One region of the Nocardioides aquaticus genome, then DNA from elsewhere that is predicted to be linked to it. Evidence: riboswitches for the same ligand, from Rfam matches in the RefSeq annotation. Region 1 holds a riboswitch; the other holds the start of a gene.

Region 1 (7,097 bases):
TCGGCAGCGCCGTGGGACGGAGCGTGCTCCTCGCGCAGCTGTCGGCACGGCCCTGGGCGCTCTCCCGCGAGACCGTGCTGCCGGACGTGCGTGGGCTGGCCGACGCCCCGTCGACCGGCGCTGCCCTGGATGCCCTGACCAAGGGGCCCAAGCAGCAGGGTGCCCCGGCCGGCACCGTGCCCGGCCGGGTCACGATCGGGTGGGGGCGGCGCGACCTGGTGACCGTGCCGAGGCAGGCCGCCCGTGCCCAGGAGCTGTACCCCGACGCGGTGCTGCACTGGTTCGAGCGGTGCGGTCACTTCCCGCAGTGGGACGCACCTGAGGAAGCGACCCGGTTGATCCTCGACAGCACGGGCTGATCCTCGACAGCACCGGCTGAGCCCTGCTGGGCGCCCCTGGCCGGCCCCGCAGTACGCGGGGTCAGGGCGTGGGCGTGGTTGCAACCGGACCCACGGTCGTCACCCGGGTCAGGTCGCGCACCGATCGCGAGGCGAGGGTGGCCAGCGCGAGGGTGGCGTACGCCAGGCCGGCGATGAGCATCACCGGCTGCACGCCGAAGACCGCGGCGAGCGGGCCGATGGTCAGCTGCCCGATCGGGATGGCCACGAACGAGCCGAGCATGTCGTAGGAGTAGGCGCGCGAGAGCATCTCGTCGGGGACGTGCTCCCGCATGGCGAGGTCCCAGCCGAGGCCGAAGACCTGGCTGCCGATCCCGGCGGCGAACGCGGCAACCGCGCCCGCCACCAGGACGGGTTCGATCCCCAGCGCGATCATCGGTGCGCCGCCGAACGCGATGGCGACCATGCCCCACAGCAGCGGGCGCCGGAGCCGGATCTTGATCAGGACCAGCGAGCACAGGAGGAACCCGACGGCCTCCGCCGAGCGGATCAGCCCCCAGCCGCCCTCGCCGATGTCGGTCTCGGTCGCCAGGACCGGGCCCAGCGTGTTGAAGGCGCCGCTCGTGATGGCGTTGAGCAGGGAGAACGAGGCCACCACCACCCACAGCCAGGTCGTCGAGGTGAGGTAGGTCCACCCCTCGCGCAGGTCGGCGAGCACGCCTGGCGGGTCCTCCCGGGGCAGCGGAGGCGGGATCCGTACCCGCATCAGGAGCAGGGTGGCCGCCACGTAGGTGAAGCCGTCGACCGCCAGGGCCCACCCGGGCCCGATCGTGACGACGAGGAGACCGCTGATCGCGGGGCCGAGCACCATCAGCGCGTTCTCCGGGACCGCGAGCACCAGGTTGGCCTGCTGGAGCTGCGCGCGTGGCACGAGCTGGGGCAGCAGACCGGCCATCGCCGGCATCCCGGCCGCCGTCGCCGTCCCGTTGAGCGCGGCCAGCACCACGAGGTGCCAGAGCTCAGCGGTTCCGCTGATGACCAGAGCCGCCATGCCCAGCTGGCTCACCGCGGACAGCACGTTGGTGGCCTGCATGACCAGGGTGCGGCCGAACGTGTCGGCGAGGACGCCACCGGCGAGCAGGAAGACGACCATCGGGATGCTGTACGCCGCCAGCACGATGCCGAGCGCCGTGGCCGAGTCGCTCACCTCGAGCACCGCGAAGGCCAGGGCGACGCCGGCCATCGTGGAGCCGGCGCGGTCGACCAGGCGCGAGAGGGCGTAGTAGCGGAAGTTCGTCTCGCGCAGCGGTGCCAGCACGGATCCACCGTCACTCACGGGCCGTCCCCTCCCCCGCCCCTCGGGGTCGCCGAGGCGGCACGGCGCACATCGACGTCTCTTCGTCGTCTGCCATCGCTACCTCCCGAGAACGACTCGGAGGCTAGATCGCACAGGTGGTGACTGCCAATCGCTTTCCAGGACCAGCTGTCGGATGGTGGATCCTGCGATGGCGTCGGTCGCCCTGTCGACCGGACGGGGCGGGCCACGTGAGGCATCATGTCGCGGGTGCCCCGTCGAACCGCCGCGCGTCGCCGACACGGTGCCGCTTTCGTCCTACCGCTGATCTCCGTGTTCTGGGCAGGCGAGCTGGGGCACGGCGGGAGGTTCACCGGCTCGGACCTCTTCGCTGTCGTGGCGCTGTGCGGGGCTTCTGGCGTTGCCTGGCAGCTGCTGCACCGCAGAGACGTGGTGGACCGCCTGACGCACTTCGCCTCGGCGTTCACGGTCGTCACCGCGTTCCTCGTCGTCGCCGCGTGGGACAGCTCCCTGTCGTCCGCCATGGGAGCGGGCACGGGCCTCGGCGCAGTCCTCGTCGGCCTGGTGTACACCGAGCAGCTCCTCCGAGACCGCGACCGTCGGCAGGCATCGACGCGGGCCACGGCCCACAGCCTGGGACGCGCGAGCTGACCCCCGGCGTCAACCGCGCATCGAGCCGCCCTTGACCGGGCGGACCTCCTGCGGCCAGCCGCATCCCTCCGCCACGCGGCCACCCCAGTAGCGGGCCTGGTCCTCGGTCTCCACGTCGATGATCGTGAACCCGCCCAGCCACTCCTCGGACTCGGAGAACGGCCCGCTGGTGAGGGTCAGCGTGCCGCTGGTGGCGTCGGCACTGAAGGCCTGGTCGAGCTCCTCCACGAGCCCGCCGGCGAACACCAGCACACCCTCGGCCCTCATGTCCTCGATGACCGCGCGCGAGGTGGGTCCGCGACTGCGGAACCACTCCTCGTCGTGGTCGCCGACCCACTGCTGGTTGAAGAAGATGAGGTACTCGGCCATGCCTGCTGCGCTCCCTCCCTGTCGTCGTGGCGGACCCGGCGTCCGCCTCCACCATGACGACAGCATGCCGCGCGAGCGAGGTGTGGGGAGGCGCCCCGGAGGCGGCGTCCGTCGCTACGGGCGCGGTCCTAGCGCGAGAAGGTGACGTGGATCGTGCCGCTCTCGGCGACCTCGGACGTCATGCGGTGGGTGCGCTCCAGCCCGCGCAGGTCCTCCCACACGCGGTGACCGCGGTCGAGCAGGACGGGCGCGACGGCGACGTGGAGGTCGTCGACGAGGCCGGCACGCAGGAACGATCGGGCGGTGCCGATGCCGCCCCCGACGCGCACGTCGAGCGCGCCAGCGGCCTCGCTCGCCTCGGCGAGCACGCAGTCGAGAGAGGCGTCGCGGAACCGGAACGACGTCCCTCCCCGCATCTCGACCTCGGGCCGTGGTGCGGTGCTGGTGAGGACGTAGACCGGGAAGCCGAACGGTGGCTCGTCACCCCACCAGCCCTTCCAACCGGGGTCGTCCGGGAACGAGTGCAGACCGAACATGGCGGCACCCATGATCTCGGCGCCGATGCCCTCGAAGGACGCCGCGGCGTAGGCGTCGTCGACACCGGTGGTGCCCGTGCCGCTGGTGTCGCCGAAGACGCGCTCCTTGACGGTGCGGGTCGCGACGTAGGCGGTGGTCAGGAGACCCCAGTCCTCCCCCATCGGGTTCTCGGGACTGCCGCCGGCCGAGGTGTAGCCGTCGAGAGAGCTGAAGAGGTCGATACGGACGCGGGTCATGTCACGTGACCTCTCTTGCGGGCGGGCTCGGACGGAAGCCGGTCGGCTTGCCGTTCGGCCGGCGAGGTGACCAGCCGCAGCGCGGCCGACCATGGCCTCACGGTGGCGCCACGAGCGGACAGCCGTCAACCGCACCCCCGGCCGGGGGCCTTGACGGTCGCCGGCGTCCGACCTAATCTACAACCAAATGGTTGTACGACTCGAGCTCACCCACACCGAGGTGGACCGCATCTTCCGGGCCCTCGCCGACGCCACGCGCCGCGACATCCTGCGTCGCACGATGGCGGGGGGAGCATCGGTGTCCCAGCTGGCGGCCGCGTACGACATGTCCTTCGCGGCCGTCCAGAAGCACGTTGCCGTGCTGGAAGGAGCCCGTCTCGTGACCAAGCAACAACGTGGCCGCGAACGCATCATCCGCGGAGACCCCGAGGTGGTGCAGAAGGCGCAGGCCCTGCTGAACCGCTACGAGGAGATCTGGCGCTCTCGGATCGACCGACTCGACTCCCTGCTCGCCGAGGACTGAACCGACCTACCCGACCTGGAGACAGCCATGCCCATCACCTCGGTGAACCGAGACCCTGCGTCCCTGACCATGACCGTGGTCGCCGACTTCGCAGCCGACCTGCAGCGCCTCTGGCAGGTCTACGTCGACCCGCGTCAGCTGGAGCGCTTCTGGGGCCCGCCCGACTACCCCTCCACGTTCACCCGTCACGACGCCGCCCCCGGCGGACGCTCGACGTACCGGATGACCGGTCCGGACGGGCAGACCCACGGCGGCTACTGGGAATGGATCTCGGTCGATCCGCTCACGAGCTTCGAGGTCCGCGACGGCTTCGCCTCGCCTGACGGCGAGCCGAACCCCCAGATGCCCTCCATGCGGATGCACTTCCTCTTCGAGGAGCGCGGAACGGGGTCGCGGGTCACCACGACGACCTACTTCGCCACGCTCGAGGAGCTCGAGCAGCTCGTCGAGATGGGCATGGAGGAGGGGCTGCGGGCGGCGATGGGCCAGATGGACACGGTTCTCGCAGACCTGACGGCGTTCGCCGCCGGGGACGGCACGGTGTGCCAGATCCTGTCCGAGACGCAGGCACGCATCACTCGAGTCATCCACGGGCCGATCGAGACGGTGTGGCAGGCACACCACGACGCCGCACTGATGCGACGGTGGCTCCTCGGGCCGGACGGGTGGACGATGCCGGTCTGCGACGTCGCCACCACGGTCGGCGAGAAGTACCGCTACGAGTGGGAGCCGGCCGCCGGCACCGCCGGGGAGCGCTTCGGCTTCGAGGGCGAGCTCCTGGAGTCCGTCCGACCGTACCGAGCCGTGACCACCGAGCAGATGATCGGGATGCCGGGCGACGGCACCCTCAACGAGCTCACGCTCACCCCGGTCCCCGAGGGCACCCTGCTGGCGGTGGTCGTCACCTTCCCCGACGCTGCGACCCGGGACGCCATCCTGGCCACCGGGATGGTCGACGGCATGGAGACCAGCTACGCCCGGCTCGAGCGCGACGTCATCGGCTGACGCGAGGCGCTCGGCCGGCACCGGCAGGACGGCGGGGCGCCCGCAGCCCTGGCGCTCGGCCGCGGTCACACGTACGATGCCCGGGCTGCCGCCACCGGGCGGGGCGACAACTCGACACCAGCACGGTCACGCCGAATCCTGCCCGCCGCCGCTGATACTCACCACGGGCAGGAGCGGGGGACCCAGGTTCCACGCGGCCGCCGACACCCGTCCCGACGGGACGGCGGCCACTCGGGGCGAAGCCACTGCGGTGGCGGGGCACCTTTCTGCTCCAGCCCGACAGCTCACCTCGCAGGCGCGGGAAGGAACTGGCCACATGCCTGCGATCCACGCTGCCTCCACCGCCTCACGCCTGCTCGTCTCGGCCCTGGGCTCCGCCGCGCTCGCCGCCTCGCTGCTCACCGTGGCCGCGCCGGCCGCCGACGCCCACACCGGCCCGAACCGGTGGGAGTGCCTCGCCCACTACGAGTCCACCCACCGGTGGCAGGTGAACACGGGGAACGGGCACTACGGGGGCCTCCAGTTCTCGTTGTCGACCTGGCGCTACTACGGCGGCCCCAACTACTCGAAGAACGCCTACCCCCACAAGGCCACCCGGGCAGAGCAGATCAAGATCGCCAAGCGCGTCGCCTTCCGCGGGTGGGGGGACCGGAAGCCGCAGGGCGGTGCGTCGGCCTGGCCGAACACCTGGCCCCGCTGCTCCTGACCGCCGGGCCCGACCTGCTGGTCGGTGGGCGGCCTGCGAGCCGCCCTCCGACGAGGGTGCGGCCCCGATAGCGTCGGGAGGTGCCCAGCCGACGCCCCTCCCCCGCGCGTCGACGCGGCACGTCGTCCCGCCGCAGCGGCAAGCGTCCGCGACCGTTGCCGACCGCCGGGCCGGGCGAGCGGCTGTGGGTGCTCGACGTCCCTTACGGGACCCAGGTCGACGGTGCCGCCTGGCACCCGGCGGTCAGGTCGCACCTGTACGTCGGGCGTGACCTTCCTGCGCATCTCGCGCCGTACGCTCCCGGTCCGTACACGCTGGGTCGGTTCGTCGAGAACACGCTGAACCCGGAGAGCCCCACGCCGTCCCCCGCACCGACCGACGCGCTCGAGCCCCGGCGGATCCAGTTCGAGGCCGCCGACGCGATCGCGGCGCGCGCCGAGGCGGGCGGACGACAGTTCCTGCTGGCCGACGAGCCCGGCGTCGGCAAGACGATCTCCGCGGTCCTCGGGGCGACGGCGGTGGGCGACCTCCGCGGCGCGCGGCGGGTGCTGGTCGTCGCCGACCGGCCCGCCGCGATCACGATCGGCCACTGGTGCCGCACCATCGCAGCCCTGGGCGACGGCGGCCTCGAGTGGGTCGTGATCACCTGGGACCGCCTCGAGAAGGTCACCGACCACCCGTGGGACGTGATCATCGCCGACGAGGCCCACGCGCTGCGGCGGACCACGACGAAGCGGTGGAAGCACTGGGCGAGGATCTCGGGGCACGGGAAGCCCCACGACACGGCGCCGTTCGTCATCGCGACCACCGCGACGCCCGGACACACGCCGCTGGAGCTGCCGTACCTCGCTCCGGCCTACGCGCAGGTGCTCGACGAGCCGATGAAGGAGTGGACCTCGGCCGCGCACCCCGGGGCGACGTTCGCCAGCGCGCTCGATCGCCACGGCGTCGGCGTGGAGCAGCAGGGGCGCTCCGGCGCGACCTGGACCACCGACCCGGCGCGGCGCGCCGCGGACCTCAAGCTCGTCCGCGGCTGGCTCGCCGACGAGCGGCCCCCGGCGATGCTGCACCGCGCCGCGCCGTGGGGACCCGTGCCGATCTCCGGCATGCCGGTCGCGCTCACGCCGACCGAGCGGCGCGCGTACGAGGCCGAGTGGGGCGAGTTCTGCCGCGAGATGGACCTCGCGCGACGCGGTCGCAGCGTCTCGAAGGGGCGGGCCGCGCTGCTGCGCTTCCGGCAGAAGGCCGGACTGATCCGGGTCGAGTCGACCGTCGACTGGATCGCCCAGCAGGTCCAGGCCGAGCGGCAGGTGGCGTGCTCGGTCGAGTTCGTCGCGACCGCCGCCGACCCGATCGCCGACCGGCTGCGCGACGCCGGGATCGAGGTGGCCACGATCTACGGCCGCGACCGGTTCGA
Region 2 (7,097 bases), 820 kb from region 1:
GTGGTCACCGTCTGGGGCGCCGGCCTCTACCTGCTCGGCGTGTCCACGCTGCGCCGGCGCGGGGACGCCTGGCCGTGGGCGCGGACGTTCTCGTTCGTGGTCGTCGGCATGGGCGCCTTCTACCTGGCCACGTCGTCGGGCTTCGCGGCGTACGACAGCACCCTGCTCAGCGTCCACATGGTCCAGCACATGGTGCTCTCGATGGTGGTCCCGCTGGCCCTGGCGTTGGGGGCGCCGGTCACCCTCGCGCTGCGGACGCTGCCCGGAGCGCCCCGCCGGCTGCTGCTGGCCCTGCTGCACTCGCGGGTGGCGCGGGTGCTGTCCTTCCCGCCGTTGACGTTCGCGCTCTACGTGCTCTCGCCGTGGGCGCTCTACTTCTCGCCCTGGTACGACGCCTCGCTCACCTCGACGTTCGTGCACGAGATGATGCACCTGCACCTGGTGACGGTGGGGGCGCTGTTCTTCTGGCCGCTGATGGGCATCGACCCCGTGCCCGGTCGGGTGGGCTACCCGTTCCGGGTGGCGATGGTGGTGCTGACGCTGCCGTTCCACGCCTTCCTGGGCGTCACGATCATGGGTCAGTCCACGCTGATCGGCGGGGACTGGTACCCGCGACTGGCTGCAGGCCCGATGGGGTCGTGGCTGCCCGACGCCGCAGCCGACCAGGAGCTGGCCGGGGGCATCCTGTGGGGATCCGGCGACCTCGTGGGGATCGGGTTCTTCATCGTGCTGTTCGTGCAGTGGGTGCGCTCGTCGCACCAGGAGGCGCGACGCGAGGACCGGCGCCTGGACCTCCTGGAGGCCCGCGAGGCCCGCGAGGCGCGGGCGGCGGCCGAGCAGACCGGGCGGTAGCATCGCCGGTGTGAGCGACGCGACCTCCCCGGCCCCCCTGAAGGTGCTCGTCTACAGCGACGACGTCAACACGCGGCAGCAGGTGATCCTGGCCCTGGGGCGCCGCCCGCACCCCGACCTGCCCGAGGTCGAGTACGTCGAGGTCGCGACCGAGCCGGTGGTGATCAAGGTCATGGACGCCGGCGGCGTCGCGCTGGCCATCCTCGACGGCGAGGCGGCGCCGGCGGGCGGGATGGGGATCGCCAAGCAGCTCAAGGACGAGATCTACAACTGCCCGCCGGTCCTGGTGCTCACGGGGCGCCCGCAGGACGCCTGGCTGGCCACTTGGTCGCGAGCCGACGGCGCGGTCGCGCACCCGCTGGACCCCATCGAGCTGGCGCAGACCGTGGTCACCCTGCTGCGCTCGCGCGTCCCGGCCTGAGCCGGGCGTGAGCGCCACGACCTGGCCCGACGTCCTCGGCGCGCTCGTCGCCGGACAGGACCTCGGGGCCGAGCAGACCACGTGGGCGATGGGCGAGATCCTCGCCGGCGCCGCGACCCCGGCCCAGGTCGCCGGCTTCGCGGTGGCCCTGCGTGCCAAGGGCGAGACCATCGAGGAGGTCGCCGGCCTGGTCGACGCCATGTGGGAGGCCCGGACGCCCCTGGAGGTGCCCGGGCGTCTGCTTGACGTCGTCGGCACCGGGGGAGACCGGTCGATGTCGGTCAACATCTCCACGATGTCGGCCATCGTCGCCGCGGGCGCCGGGGCGCGGGTGGTCAAGCACGGCGGCCGGTCGGCGTCCTCGCAGAGCGGGTCGGCCGACGTCCTCGAGGCGCTGGGCATCCGGCTCGACCTGCCCGCGTCGCGGGTCGCCGAGGTCGCGGTCGAGGCCGGCATCACGTTCTGCTTCGCCGCCGCCTTCAACCCCGCGATGCGTCACGTCGCCGGGACGCGGCGCGAGCTCGGCATCGGCACCACCTTCAACATGCTCGGTCCGCTGGCCAACCCGGTGCGTCCCCAGGCGATGGCCGTCGGCTGCGCGGACCTGCGCGCGGCCCCGGTGATGGCGGGTGTCCTGGCCCGTCGCGGTGCCGACGCGTGGGTCTTCCGCGGCGACGACGGGCTCGACGAGCTGACCACCAGCACCACGTCGACGGTCTGGGTCGTCCGTGACGGCGAGGTCGTGCGCACGAAGATCGACCCGGCGGCGTTCGGGCTGCCGCCGGCCACCGCCGAGGACCTGCGTGGGCACGACGCGGCGTACAACGCCGGGGTGGTCCGCCGCCTGCTCGACGGGGAGACCGGCCCGGTGCGCGACGCGGTCGTGCTGAACGCCGGCGCGGCGCTCGCGGTCTACGACGACCCGTCGGCCGAGCTCGCCGACGCGCTCGCGGCCGGGGTGGAGAGGGCCGCGCAGGCCATCGACTCCGGTGCCGCGGCACGCACGCTCGCGGCCTGGGTCACCGCCGCCGGGGCCTGAGAGTCAGTCCAGGCCGAGGGAGAACGCGGCCTCGAGGTCGTGGCGGGAGTAGGCCCGGAACGCGATGTGGGTCTCGGTCTCGCTCACCCCGGGCACCTTGTTGAGCCGGTCGGCGACCACGTGGGCCACGTCGTCGTGGTGGCGGACCCGCACCAGCGCGATCAGGTCGATGGTGCCGGTGACGGAGTAGACCTCCGAGACGCCGTCGATCTCGGCGATGGACTCCGCCACCTCGGGGATCCGGGCGACGTCGGCCTTGACGAACACGATGGCGGTGATCATCTGCTCAGCCTAGGAGACGCCGGCCGGTGAGGGCAGCCCGACGGTGGCCGGGTCGCGCGGGCCCGGGGCGAGCCGGGTGAGGTGTGGCGCCGCCCCGCGGACCGGGCAGGTCCACTCGCCCTCCACCTCCACCAGGCGTACGCCCGGCTGCTCCAGCCAGCGCAGCACCCGCTCCGACTCCGCCGCGCTCGCCGCGGGCACGGGCCCGGGCCGGGCGGCGACGGTCTCGGCGCTCGCGCGCAGGGTGTCCACCCAGGAGTGCGCGTCGGCGCCCGGCGGGATGACGCCGGCCGCGGAGAGCCGGCCGTGGCGTACCACGTGGACCGCCCACCGCCCGTCGTCCTCGCGCCGGGCGGCGACCACCTCGCGGCAGGCGGCCAGGGAGCCGAGCCGCTGGGTGCGGGACGCGGCGCGGACGAAGGAGGCCAGCCGGTCCCGGTGGGCGCCGGCCTCCTCGAAGCGCTCCTCGGCGGCCAGCGCGGCCATCTTGTGGTTGATCGTGTCGACCACGTCGTCGGGGCGGCGCAGCAGCGTGTCGCGCAGCCGCCGGACGACGGCGCCGTAGGTGAGCTGGTCCACGGAGCCGTCGCAGGGCGACAGGCAGCGGCCCAGCTCGGCCAGCGCGCACGGCGTACGGGAGGGCAGCGCCGGCATCCGGCCGCTGCACTGACGGACCGGGAAGGTCTGGTGCAGCGCGTCGAGGCACTGCTCGGCGGCGCGCCGGGAGGCGAACGGACCGAGGTAGTCGGCGTCGTCCTCCAGCACGGCCTTGACCAGGGAGAGCCGGGGCCACGGCTCGCGGGTGAGCTTGACGAAGGTGGTCTTCTCGGGGAACTTCGAACGGCGGTTGTACCCGGGCTTGTGGTGGGCGATCAGGCGCAGCTCACGGACCTCGGCCTCGAGCGGGGTGGCGCACTCGATGCCCCGCACCCGCGCGGCGAGCGCGACCATCTCGCCCATCCGGCTCCGCTTCTCCGAGGCGGTGAAGTAGGTGCGCACGCGGGTGCGCAGGTCCCGGGAGGTGCCGACGTAGAGCACGCGGCCACGCTCGTCCTCGAAGAGGTAGACCCCGGGGGCGTGGGGCAGGCCGTCGGCGAGGTGCCGCTTGCGGCGGGTCGCGGCACTGACCCGGGAGGTGTAGGTCTGCAGCTCCTCCAGGGTGTGCACGCCGACGCCGCCGAGGCGCTCCATCAGCGCGTGCAGCACGTGGACGGTGGCGCGGGCGTCGGAGAGCGCGCGGTGGTCGGGCGTGGTGGGGGAGCCGAACGCCCGGGCCAGGGAGGACAGCTTGCAGTTCGGGGCGTCGTCGCGGGTGATCACGCGCCGCGCCAGCCGGGCGGTGTCGACGATCTCGACCTCGGGCCAGGCGCGACCCTGGGCGCTGGCGAAGTGGCGCAGGAAGCCGATGTCGAAGGGGGCGTTGTGCGCCACCAGGACGCAGCCGGCAGCGAACTCGAGGAAGGCCGGCAGCGCCGCCTCGATGCGCGGGGCGCCGACGACCATGCCGTTGGTGATCCCGGTCAGCACGGAGATGAAGGCGGGGATGGAGCCCTCGGGGGCGACCAGGGTCTGGAACTCCCCGAGCACCTCCCCTCCGCGGACCTTGACCGCGCCGATCTCGGTGATCTCGCACCCGTCGCGCACCGAGGCCCCGGTGGTCTCGAGGTCGACCACGCAGAAGGTGACGTCGCGCAGGGGCGTGCCGAGCTCGTCGAGGCTGCGCTGGACCTCCCAGCGCGGGGACGGGGTCGGGGGAGCGGTGGTCACGGTCGTGACGCTAGGTCGCGGCACCGACAGCGGTGCGGAGGACGCGCGGTCCGTGGGGTCGGTGCGCGAGGGCTGTCGGCGGCGGGTGCGACGTTCTGTCCCATGACGACGAGAATCGACTGCGACTCCTGCGTGGTCCGCGGACTGGCCTGCCACGACTGCGTGGTGACGGTGCTCCTCGGGCCGCCGCCCGAGCTCACCTTCGACGACGAGGAGCGGCGCGCGCTCGACCTGCTGGCCGCCGGCGGGCTGGTGCCGCCACTGCGCCTGGTGCAGCCCGTCGACGGTCCCGAGGTCGAGTCGGCCTGACCCCGGCAGCTCCTCGAATCGGCCCCTCAGGACCAACGTCACGCCTGTGGACGCACGTTTGGTCGGTCGCGGGCCCGAGGTTAGGGTGGCCGCTCAGGTGCCCGAGGACGTCGACCACCAGGGTCAGCGGCGGGCACCGCGTCGAGTTGCGAACCGATCCGTCGGGGAGCGAGCCGGGGAACCAAGCACCTGGGGTGAATCCCCTGGCGCGGCCGCGTGCGGCCGGGCGGGGGTAGGGCACAGTCGAGCCCGAATCCGTCAGCTCACCTGGTAGACGTCACGACTACAAGGGAGACCGCCCGCTTTGCAGCACGGTCGTCATCGTTTTGCCAGCGTCCTCACCGGACTCACCCTCGTCGCCGGCGTCAGCCTGGTGTCGTCCTCGCCCGCCGCGGCCGAGCCGACGCTGGACGAGGTGAAGTCCCGCGTCGACACCCTCTACCACGAGGCCGAGATCGCCTCCGAGCGCTACAACGACGCCCGGCTGGAGCTCGACGAGCTCACCGACGACCTCGACTCCCTCTCGTCCGACCAGCAGCGTCAGGACCGTCGCCTGGAGGCCGTGCGCGAGCAGGTCCGCGACACCGTCCTGCAGCAGATGCAGGGCGACAACCTCTCGGCCATGGGCCAGGTCGTCGTCAGCGACGACCCGCAGGCGTTCGTCTCGCAGATGAGCACCATGTCGGCGTTCTACCAGCTCCAGCAGGGCATGTTCACCGACTACGCCACCGAGCTGAAGGCTCTCGACCTGCGCGCCGGCGCCACCGAGGACCGCGCCTCCGAGGTCGAGGTCGTCGAGCAGCGGCTCAAGGCCGAGAAGGACACGATCGACGCCAAGGTCGACGAGGCCGAGGCGCTGCTGGCCGACCTCGAGGCCGAGGAGCGCGAGCGGCTCGCCGCCGCGCAGGCCGCCGAGGCCGCCCGCTCGCAGGCCACCGTCTCCCGCTCCACCACGCCCGAGGCCGAGCCCGAGGCCGAGGAGGAGCCCGCCGCGAGCGTGCCCGCCTCCGGCGGGGCCGGTGCCGCGGTCAGCTACGCGATGTCGCAGGTCGGTGACGCCTACGTCTACGGCGCGGCCGGCCCCGACGCGTTCGACTGCTCCGGTCTGACGATGATGGCCTGGGGCGCCGCCGGCGTCGGCCTGCCGCACTCCTCGGGCGCCCAGATGAGCTCCGGCCCGTCGGTGTCGTCCTCCGACCTGCAGCCCGGCGACCTGGTGTTCTACTACAGCCCGGTCAGCCACGTCGGCATGTACATCGGCAACGGCCAGATCGTGCACGCGGCCAACCCGGGCACCGGCGTCGCCATCGCCCCGGTCTTCTCGATGCCGTTCTCCGGTGCGGTCCGCCCTGGCTGAGCACGCCACGCCTCGGCGCGAGGCCGGTCGTCCACGATGGTGGAGGGCCGGCCTCGTGCTGTTCCTGCTGCTGGTCGCCGGGGCCGTGGCCTGGGCCGCGCTGACCCCCGACCGGTACGTCGCCGGCTCGGCCGAGCCCGGGACCGGGCTGCCCGTCGTGGCCGACGGCGCGGCGGCCGCCCGGGCGGTCGAGCAGGTCGAGCGCGCGGTGCAGCGCCGGGACCCGGGGCCGCTGGCCGGCCTCGGCGCCGACCCGGCCGCCCAGGAGCGGCTGGACGCCGTCGTGGCCAACGCCCGTGCGATCGATGTCGTCGACTTCGACCTCCGCTACGTCGAGGAGACCTCGCCGGTCGACGCCGACGGCCGCTGGCGGGCCGAGGTGGAGGTCGCCTGGCGCTTCGCCGGCTACGACCGCGACGTCGCCTCCACCGAGACCTCGGTCGACCTGGTCACCGACGAGGACGGCACCCGGGTGGTGGCCCTCGCGCCGGTGGACGGCAGCGGGCCCGGCGCCGGGCGCAGCCCGGTGTGGCTCACCGGCCCGGTCGAGGTCGCCTCGTCACCGACCACGTTGGTGGTGCAGGCCGCCTCGTCCACCGGGCCCGACGCGGAGGCGTACGACGCCCGGGCCGACCGCGCGGTCGCCGTCGTCGAGCGGGTGCTGACCGGCTGGGACGGCCGGCTCGTCGTGGAGGTCCCGGCCGGGGAGGCCGGTCTGGACGCCGCCCTGGGCGTCGAGCCCGGCACGTACGGCGCGATCGCCGCGGTGACTGCCGCCGTCGACGGCGCACCCACCGGCTCGCCGGTGCACATCTTCCTCAACCCCGACGTCTTCGGCCAGCTGCAGGCGCAGGGCGCCCAGGTCGTGATGAGCCACGAGGCCGTGCACGTCGCCACCCGCGCGCCCAGCAGCGGCGCGCTGCCGCTGTGGCTGCTGGAGGGGTTCGCGGACTACGTCGCGTTGCGCGACGTCGACCTGCCGCTGTCGACGACGGCCGCCCAGGTCGTCGAGCAGGTCCGTGAGGACGGCCTGCCGCGGACGCTGCCGGGGCAGGCGGAGTTCGCGACCG

What was found. Region 1 has a riboswitch for cyclic di-AMP ahead of ENKNEFLB_RS22560 (transglycosylase family protein). Riboswitches for the same ligand answer to the same signal wherever they lie in the genome.
Region 2: linked by a shared signal. The riboswitch ahead of ENKNEFLB_RS07530 (C40 family peptidase) and the one ahead of ENKNEFLB_RS22560 (transglycosylase family protein) in region 1 are both predicted to bind cyclic di-AMP.

What each region holds. Positions count from the first base shown of each region.
Region 1 is NZ_CP075371.1:2,368,225-2,375,321, reverse strand. It holds gene ENKNEFLB_RS11480 (alpha/beta fold hydrolase) at 1-359, shown strand, start outside; gene ENKNEFLB_RS11475 (MFS transporter) at 421-1,674, opposite strand; gene ENKNEFLB_RS11470 (hypothetical protein) at 1,966-2,304, shown strand; gene ENKNEFLB_RS11465 (YciI family protein) at 2,314-2,673, opposite strand; gene ENKNEFLB_RS11460 (dihydrofolate reductase family protein) at 2,802-3,446, opposite strand; gene ENKNEFLB_RS11455 (ArsR/SmtB family transcription factor) at 3,634-3,969, shown strand; gene ENKNEFLB_RS11450 (SRPBCC family protein) at 3,997-4,974, shown strand; cyclic di-AMP (ydaO/yuaA leader) riboswitch at 5,094-5,284, shown strand; gene ENKNEFLB_RS22560 (transglycosylase family protein) at 5,291-5,680, shown strand; gene ENKNEFLB_RS11440 (DEAD/DEAH box helicase) at 5,761-7,097, shown strand, end outside.
Region 2 is NZ_CP075371.1:1,547,292-1,554,388, forward strand. It holds gene ENKNEFLB_RS07500 (cytochrome c oxidase assembly protein) at 1-852, shown strand, start outside; gene ENKNEFLB_RS07505 (Rv3143 family two-component system response regulator) at 863-1,273, shown strand; gene trpD (anthranilate phosphoribosyltransferase) at 1,281-2,312, shown strand; gene ENKNEFLB_RS07515 (Lrp/AsnC family transcriptional regulator) at 2,316-2,594, opposite strand; gene ENKNEFLB_RS07520 (DEDD exonuclease domain-containing protein) at 2,604-4,361, opposite strand; gene ENKNEFLB_RS07525 (hypothetical protein) at 4,464-4,670, shown strand; cyclic di-AMP (ydaO/yuaA leader) riboswitch at 4,815-4,961, shown strand; gene ENKNEFLB_RS07530 (C40 family peptidase) at 5,044-6,027, shown strand; gene ENKNEFLB_RS07535 (hypothetical protein) at 6,083-7,097, shown strand, end outside.